2 regions of the Streptacidiphilus sp. EB129 genome follow, and region 2 is predicted to be linked to the other one. Evidence: riboswitches for the same ligand, from Rfam matches in the RefSeq annotation. Region 2 holds a riboswitch; the other holds the start of a gene.
The links. Region 2 has a riboswitch for cobalamin ahead of ABH925_RS25820 (HoxN/HupN/NixA family nickel/cobalt transporter). Riboswitches for the same ligand answer to the same signal wherever they lie in the genome.

Region 1 (3,390 bases), on a different contig from region 2:
TCTCGCCGTAGGCCCGGCCGACCGGACGGGCCAGGGTCTTGGCCACCGCGAACTCCACCCGGGTCGGCAGCAGGCCCAGCCCGTCGACCGCGCCCGCGCCGGACTCCACCTGGTCCACGATGGTCCGGCCCAGCATCTGGTAGCCGCCGCAGACGCCCAGCACCGGCAGGCCCCGGGCGGCCCGCTCGGCCAGCGCCCGCTCCAGGCCGCGCTCGCGCAGCCAGGCCAGGTCGGCCACGGTGGCCCGGGTGCCGGGGAGCACCACGAGGTCGGCGTCGGCCAGCTCCTCGGCGCGGGTCGCCCAGCGCACCAGCACGCCCGGCTCCTGCGCCAGCGCGTCGATGTCGGTGAAGTTGGACAGCCGGGGCAGCCGGACCACCGACACCCGCAGCACCTCGCCGCCGTGCGCGGCTCCGCTGGGCGCGCGGTCCACCATCCCGGCCAGGTCCAGCGAGTCCTCGGCGTCCAGCCACAGGCCCTGCAGCATCGGCAGCACGCCGAGCGAGGGACGGTGCGTCAGCCGCTCCAGCATGTCCAGACCCGGCTGCAGCAGCCGCACGTCGCCGCGGAACTTGTTGACGATCCATCCGGCCAGGTGCCGCTGGTCCTGGGTGGACAGCAGCGCCAGCGTCCCGTACATGGACGCGAACACCCCGCCCCGGTCGATGTCGCCGACGACCACGACCGGCAGCGAGGCGGCGGTGGCCAGGCCCATGTTGGCGATGTCGCGGTCGCGCAGGTTGATCTCGGCGGGGGAGCCGGCGCCCTCGCAGACCACCACGTCGTAGCGGTCGCGCAGATCCGCCAGGCAGTCCAGTGCGATGCGCAGCAGCGCGGGCTTGCGCTCGCGGTAGTCCAGTGCGCCCACCTCGGCCACCGGCTGCCCCAGCACCACGACCTGGCTACGCCCGTCGGCGCCCGGCTTGAGCAGCACCGGGTTCATCGCCGCCTCGGGCTCCACCCCGGCGGCGGCCGCCTGCATCGCCTGGGCCCGGCCGATCTCGGCGCCGTCGGCGGTGACGAAGGAGTTCAGCGACATGTTCTGCGCCTTGAACGGCGCGACCTTCACCCCCTGCCGCGCCAGCCAGCGGCAGATCCCCGCCGTGACCACGCTCTTGCCCGCGTCCGAGGTGGTCCCCGCGACCAGCAGTGCCCCGTTCATCCCTGCTCCCTCCCAGCCCACGACGCCGCACCCGCCCGTACCGCAGCCGCGCCCGCTGTGGCCAGGACGGCCAGCAGGCCGACCCGGCGGGACAGCATGCAGGCGCGTTCGATGTCCCCGGTCCGCACCGGCCGCGCCTCCGCGCCCAGCACCGCGCGGTGCTGCACTTGCTCGCCGTACCGCAGCGTCCCGCCGAGGCGGACGCCCAGCGCCCCGGCGAAGGCTGCCTCGGCCTGGCCAGCGTTGGGGCTGGGGTGGGTGCCCGCGTCCCGGCGCCACACCCGCCAGGCGTCGCCGCGCCGTCCGGGCCCCGCCGCGGCGACGGTCAGCAGCGCGGTCAGCCGCGCCCCCGGCCAGCCCGCGACGTCGTCCAGCCGCGCCGAGGCCCAGCCGAAGCGCAGGTAGCGGGGCGAGCGATGGCCCACCATCGCGTCCAGGGTGTTCACCGCACGGAACGCCAGCAGCCCCGGCGTGCCCGCGACCGCGCCCCAGACCAGGGCGTTCACCACCGCGTCGGCGGTGTTCTCGGCCACCGACTCGACCACCGCGCGGGCGACCTGCTGCTCTGTCAGCTCACGCGGGTCCCGCCCGCACAGGTACGGCAGCCGTTGCCGCGCCGCCGCCAGGTCGCCGGACTCCAGCGCGGCACCGATGGTCCGCGCCTCGCGGACCAGCGACGCGCCGCCCAGGACGGTCCAGGTCGCCGCCCCGGCCAGCAGCGCCCGGCCGGGACCGGAACCGCGCAGCGCCCGGTCGGCGGCCAGCGCCGCCCCGGCCACGGTGCCGACGCAGAGCGCGGTGAACACCGTCCCGGCCGCGCGCCGGTCCCGCCACAGCCGCCGTTCCAACGCGCCGGCGGCCCGGCCGAAGCCGGCCACCGGATGTCCGCGCCGGGGGTCGCCGAAGGCGGCGTCGGCCGCGTAACCGGCGGCGAGGCCCAGAGCGATCGTCGGTGCGATCGTCGCCCGCACGGCGGTCAGCGGGGCGACTGCGCGGAGCGGGGAACGGCACCGGTCGACGGTGGTGGCGGCAGGGCAGCGCGCATGGCGTGGATGTCCTCACTCAGGGTCCGCGCCCTGGATCGACGAACCGGGGGCGAGAGTCTCCTGGCTTCCGGATCGACACGCTTCCGGGCCTTCCCGCAGCGGGTTGCCCCGCCGCCGTGGCCGTCGTTCGAAAGCGCTCCCCGGTGACAGTGGCGGGACCGCGCCGGACTCAGGGCGAACCCTTGCACCGGCTTCCTCTGCATGCCTCCGTTTGGCCATGCGATCCCACCACGCCGCCCGACCGACCGTCAACACGCACACCTGAGCGGTCGGTCACACGGCACAGCCGCACGTCAGGCGGCGGTGTCGCCGCTCTGCGGGCCGCTCGGCGGGAGCTGCTTCTGCTGCGGTGCGCGCACGATCCGCAGCAGCTCCACGCTGCCCTGCGCGACGGGACCGGGGACCGGCAGATCGCGTGCCATCTGACTGCGCACCACCTGGTCGGCGGGGCTGGTGGGCGGACTCAGGAAGTGGTCCTCGAACCAGGACATGCCCAGAATCACGACCAGTCCCAGTGGAGCCACGAGCAGGCAGAGCAGGACAGACATGGGCACCCCAAAGAGTCGAGTGCTGCGGTCTTCCGGTCACCCCCGGACTCAAGCCTGTGACACCGGCCGTCGATCCGCATCTCGGGGCGCACTCGTACGCCTACCCTCTGTCAGCCGTCCGCGCGCAACCCTTGCGCCGTACGGGTGAGGGTGCACGCCGCGTCCCGGCGTGCACCCCGGCGTGCCCTCTCGGCGGCCCGCCATGCCCCCGGGAACCGCCAGGCCCCGGGGACGGTCAGTGCCGTCCGGAGACCACGTCCGCGACCCGGGCGATGGGGGAGGTGGTGGCGCGCCCGCCGCGCTCCTGGCGGTCCGCCGCGTGGTACGCGGCGTACATGCCGTGCACGCCGATCCAGCGCAGCGGCTCCGGCTCCCAGCGGCGCACCTGGTGGCCCACCCAGGGCAGCCCGGTCAGCGCCGTGTCGCCGCCGGAGACGCCGTCCCGGCCGCCGGTCCCCTGCAACGCCAGATCCCGGAGCACCAGATCCCGTAGCGTCCTGGCGGCCAGGTTGGTGGTGGTGACGCCGCTGCCGACGTAGCCGCCGGCCAGGCCCAGGCCGGTGGCCCGGTCCAGCTCCACGGTGGAGCACCAGTCCCTGGGCACGCCCAGCACGCCCGACCAGGCGTGGTCGAT
Region 2 (3,390 bases):
AACTGCGGCACGCCCAGGGCCTGACCGTCGTCACCACACTCCACGACCTGACCACCGCCGGCCAGTACGCCGACCGGCTGGTCCTGCTCGACGCCGGGCGGGTCGGCGCGAGCGGCGCGGCGCCGGAGGTGCTCACTGCAGCGCTGATCTCCCAGGTCTACTCCGCACGCGTGCAGGTCACTTCCGACGATCGCGGCCGGCCCGTGGTCACCCCGCTGCGCGGGCCGGAGCACAACGCCGGAGCGAGCTAGAGCGGGACGGGGCCCGTACCGCGCGGTGGGCCCGGCCGCGGCACGGGCCGTCATCCGTGACTGTCCGTCAGCATGCCATCAGGGGCTACTCGGTGACAGCGGGTGCGGGGGCGGGTGCGGCGCCGTTGCTGAGGTCCTTCTGCCAGCGGTCCTCGACGTTGCCGAAGCGCCAGAAGGCGTAGGCGATGATCCAGGTCGCGGCGAAGAGGATGGCGATGGCGAAGCCGGCCTGGTTGATGTTGAAGTTGGCCATGAAGTCCCAGAAGGGTCCGCTCAGGTGCAGTTCGCTGGTCATCACGCCCAGGGCTTCGACGGTGCCGATGAGGAAGGCGGCGGCGATGGACAGGCCGGTGATCACGAGGTTGTAGTAGACCTTGCGCACGGGGCGGGCGAAGGCCCAGCCGTAGGCGAAGTTCATGAAGCAGCCGTCGAGGGTGTCGAACAGGATCATGCCGCCGGAGAAGAGCAGCGGCAGCGCGAGGACGGCGTAGAAGGGCAGTCCGGAGGTGGCGGCGTAGGCGGTGGCGGCCAGCAGGACGACCTCGGTGGCGGTGTCGAAGCCGATGCCGAAGACCATGCCGACGAAGAACAGCTGCCAGGTGTGGTTGATGGAGCGCATGAAGCGGCCGAAGAAGCGCCACATCAGCCCGCGGGCCTGGAGCTGGCGCTCCAGCTCCTCCTCGTCGAAGGTGCCGCGGCGCATGCTGCGGAAGACCTTGAAGATGCCGATCAGCACGACCAGGTTCAGGGCGGCGATCAGGTAGAGGAACCCGGCCGAGGTGAGCGTGCCGAGCATGCCGCCCACGGTCTCGTAGGTGGAGTTGGGGTCGACCATAGCGCCGAAGACGGCCTTGGCGGCGAAGGTGATGCCCACCCCGACCGCGACCACCACCGCGGAGTGGCCCAGCGCGAAGAAGAAGCCGCTGGCCAGCGGGCGCTTGCCGTCCGCCATCAGCTTGCGGGTGGAGTTGTCGATGGCGGAGATGTGGTCCGCGTCGAAGGCGTGCCGCGCGCCCAGGGTCCAGGCGGTGACCGCCACGCCGAGCCCGACGCCCAGCCCGTTGTAGTGGAAGTGGTGGGGCATGACGGTGAAGATGAAGATGCCCCAGCCGAAGCCGTTCAGGGCCAGGATGACCAGGGTCATCAGGCCCAGTCTTCCCCACTCGGCCGGATGCAGCGCATTGGCGATCGAACGGAATCTGGTGGTCAGGGCTGACACTGAGCATCCTCCTCGGGACGCTCGCAGGTGCCGCGGGCCCGGCCGGACCACGGGGGGCCGGGATGGGAGGATCCGCCTTCCTGCGAGGCTGGGCTTCCGTGGATGCGGCGACAGGCGACCGGACTCGTCCCCCTGAGGGGGCTTCACCGTTGCGGGACAGTGCCGGATTCTCACCGGGCTTCGCTGTGGCTGCACCACCCCGACCATCGGCGGGGCCGTCCCAGGCTAGGGGGACCCGCACGGTGCCTACAAGCCTGCGCATCTGACAAGGTGTCGAAGTAGCGTGCGACGGTGATCACACGCCTCTTGCGCCTCATGGGCGGGCCCACCAGCCCTCGAACCACGGGTACCTCGCCACGTGAACGAGAGCCGGGGTGCGGCGGGGTAGCGTCGCGGTCATGGCCGCTCCCTCCCACTTCGACGCCCCGCGCCCCGGGGGCACGCAGGGCGTCGAACAGAAGGCCGACCTTGGGCCGTTCTTCAGCACGGAGCGGTACGATCCCGCGCACCCGCCGACCGATCCCTGGCGGAGCATGCAGGAGATTCTGGACGACCCGCGGGTGCTGGACGACCGCGTGGCCGGGGTGCGGGCCTCCCTCGCCGCAGGGGGCGGGCTTGCGCCGGAGGCTGTGGAACTGAGGGTTGCCGCATCGGTGACCCAGCTGGGACTCGCGGCCAGGTTGGCCTCGCCCCTGCTGGCCGCGGCTGTGCTCGACCACCGCGTGCCCGCCCTGACGCTGCGGGAGCTGTTCTGGCAGCCGCGGCTCGGCGGCGCCTTCCCGTTGTCCCTGCCGTTGCCGTTGTCGCTGCCGCACTCCGCCCCGGGGGCGCGGGCCAGGGACACGGACGTGGCGGACGCACTCGGAGCGGTCCTCATCGACGGCATGACAGCCGCTCTCGAAGGAGCCGTCGCGCGCTTTGGCGTCTCCCGCCGCATCGCTCGCGGCAACACCGCCTCGGCCCTCGCGGGCGCGGCCCGGGTGCTCGGCACCGCTCGCCGGGACCGTGGGGCTCGCGCACGGGAACTGGTCGACGCGCTGCTGACCTGCCCCACCCTCGACGGGAGCGGTCACCACCTCGACGACGGTGGCTTCCGCCGCCGCAGTTGCTGCCTGATCTACCGCGCCGCGCCCGACCGCAAGGGACAGCTCTGCGGCGACTGCGTCCTGCAGCGGTAGCGGCACCGCACGGATCGTCCCGGATCCCGGCCCGCTCGGCTGACATCGCGCGCGACGACGCCGCCGGTCAGAAGAGCGTCGGTGGGCCGGTGGGCAGCGGCTCGGGCAGCGGTTCGAGAGCGGGGACGAGCTGTCTGACATCGTCGTGGAAGCGCCGGGCGAGAGTGAGGGCCTCCTCGTTGTCTGGGGTGTGGATGAACACGGTGGGGGAGCGGCCCTCGTGCAGCCAGTCGGCGACCGTGCGCGTCCAGTGGCGCCAGCCCTCCGCAGTGGGCTGCGCGTCGTCCCGGCCGATGTAGCGGACGACCGGATGCGCGGTGAGCGCCCTGGACCTGCGCGGCAGGCGGGGCTTCTTCTCCCACGCCTCCCGTCCCGCCGCGCTGGTCGGCGGGGCGGCGAACAGATCGGTCGTGTCGAAGGTCGTCCACTCGGCGCCGACGTCGTCCAGAACCCGTTCCAACCGCTGCTCCCAGCGCGGGTCCTCGAAGAATGCGGGGTGACGGACCTCGACGGTGCAGCGGAGCCCGCGCGGCGCCCGGTGCAGGAACGCGGCCAGCGTGCCGAGGTCCGAGGGGCCGAAGGACGCGGGCAGCTGGACCCACAGGGCGTGCACGCGCGGGCCGAGCGGCTCGATCACGTCGAGGAAGGCGCGCAGCAGGCCGTCGCCGTCGGCCAGGCGCCGCTCGTGGGTGATCTGCTTGGGAAGCTTGAGGAGCAGCCGGAAGTCCGGTGCGGTCTGCTC

Region 1: linked by a shared signal. The riboswitch ahead of ABH925_RS02620 (cobalamin biosynthesis protein) and the one ahead of ABH925_RS25820 (HoxN/HupN/NixA family nickel/cobalt transporter) in region 2 are both predicted to bind cobalamin.

Annotation. Positions count from the first base shown of each region.
Region 1 is NZ_JBGCCS010000002.1:82,041-85,430, reverse strand. Features, by position in the region: gene ABH925_RS02625 (cobyric acid synthase) at 1-1,162, opposite strand, end outside; gene ABH925_RS02620 (cobalamin biosynthesis protein) at 1,159-2,133, opposite strand; cobalamin riboswitch at 2,262-2,407, opposite strand; gene ABH925_RS02615 (hypothetical protein) at 2,502-2,762, opposite strand; gene ABH925_RS02610 (NAD(P)/FAD-dependent oxidoreductase) at 2,992-3,390, opposite strand, start outside.
Region 2 is NZ_JBGCCS010000024.1:24,142-27,531, forward strand. Features, by position in the region: gene ABH925_RS25815 (ABC transporter ATP-binding protein) at 1-251, shown strand, start outside; gene ABH925_RS25820 (HoxN/HupN/NixA family nickel/cobalt transporter) at 337-1,395, opposite strand; adenosylcobalamin (AdoCbl) riboswitch at 1,533-1,679, opposite strand; gene ABH925_RS25825 ((2Fe-2S)-binding protein) at 1,869-2,648, shown strand; gene ABH925_RS25830 (DUF72 domain-containing protein) at 2,716-3,390, opposite strand, start outside.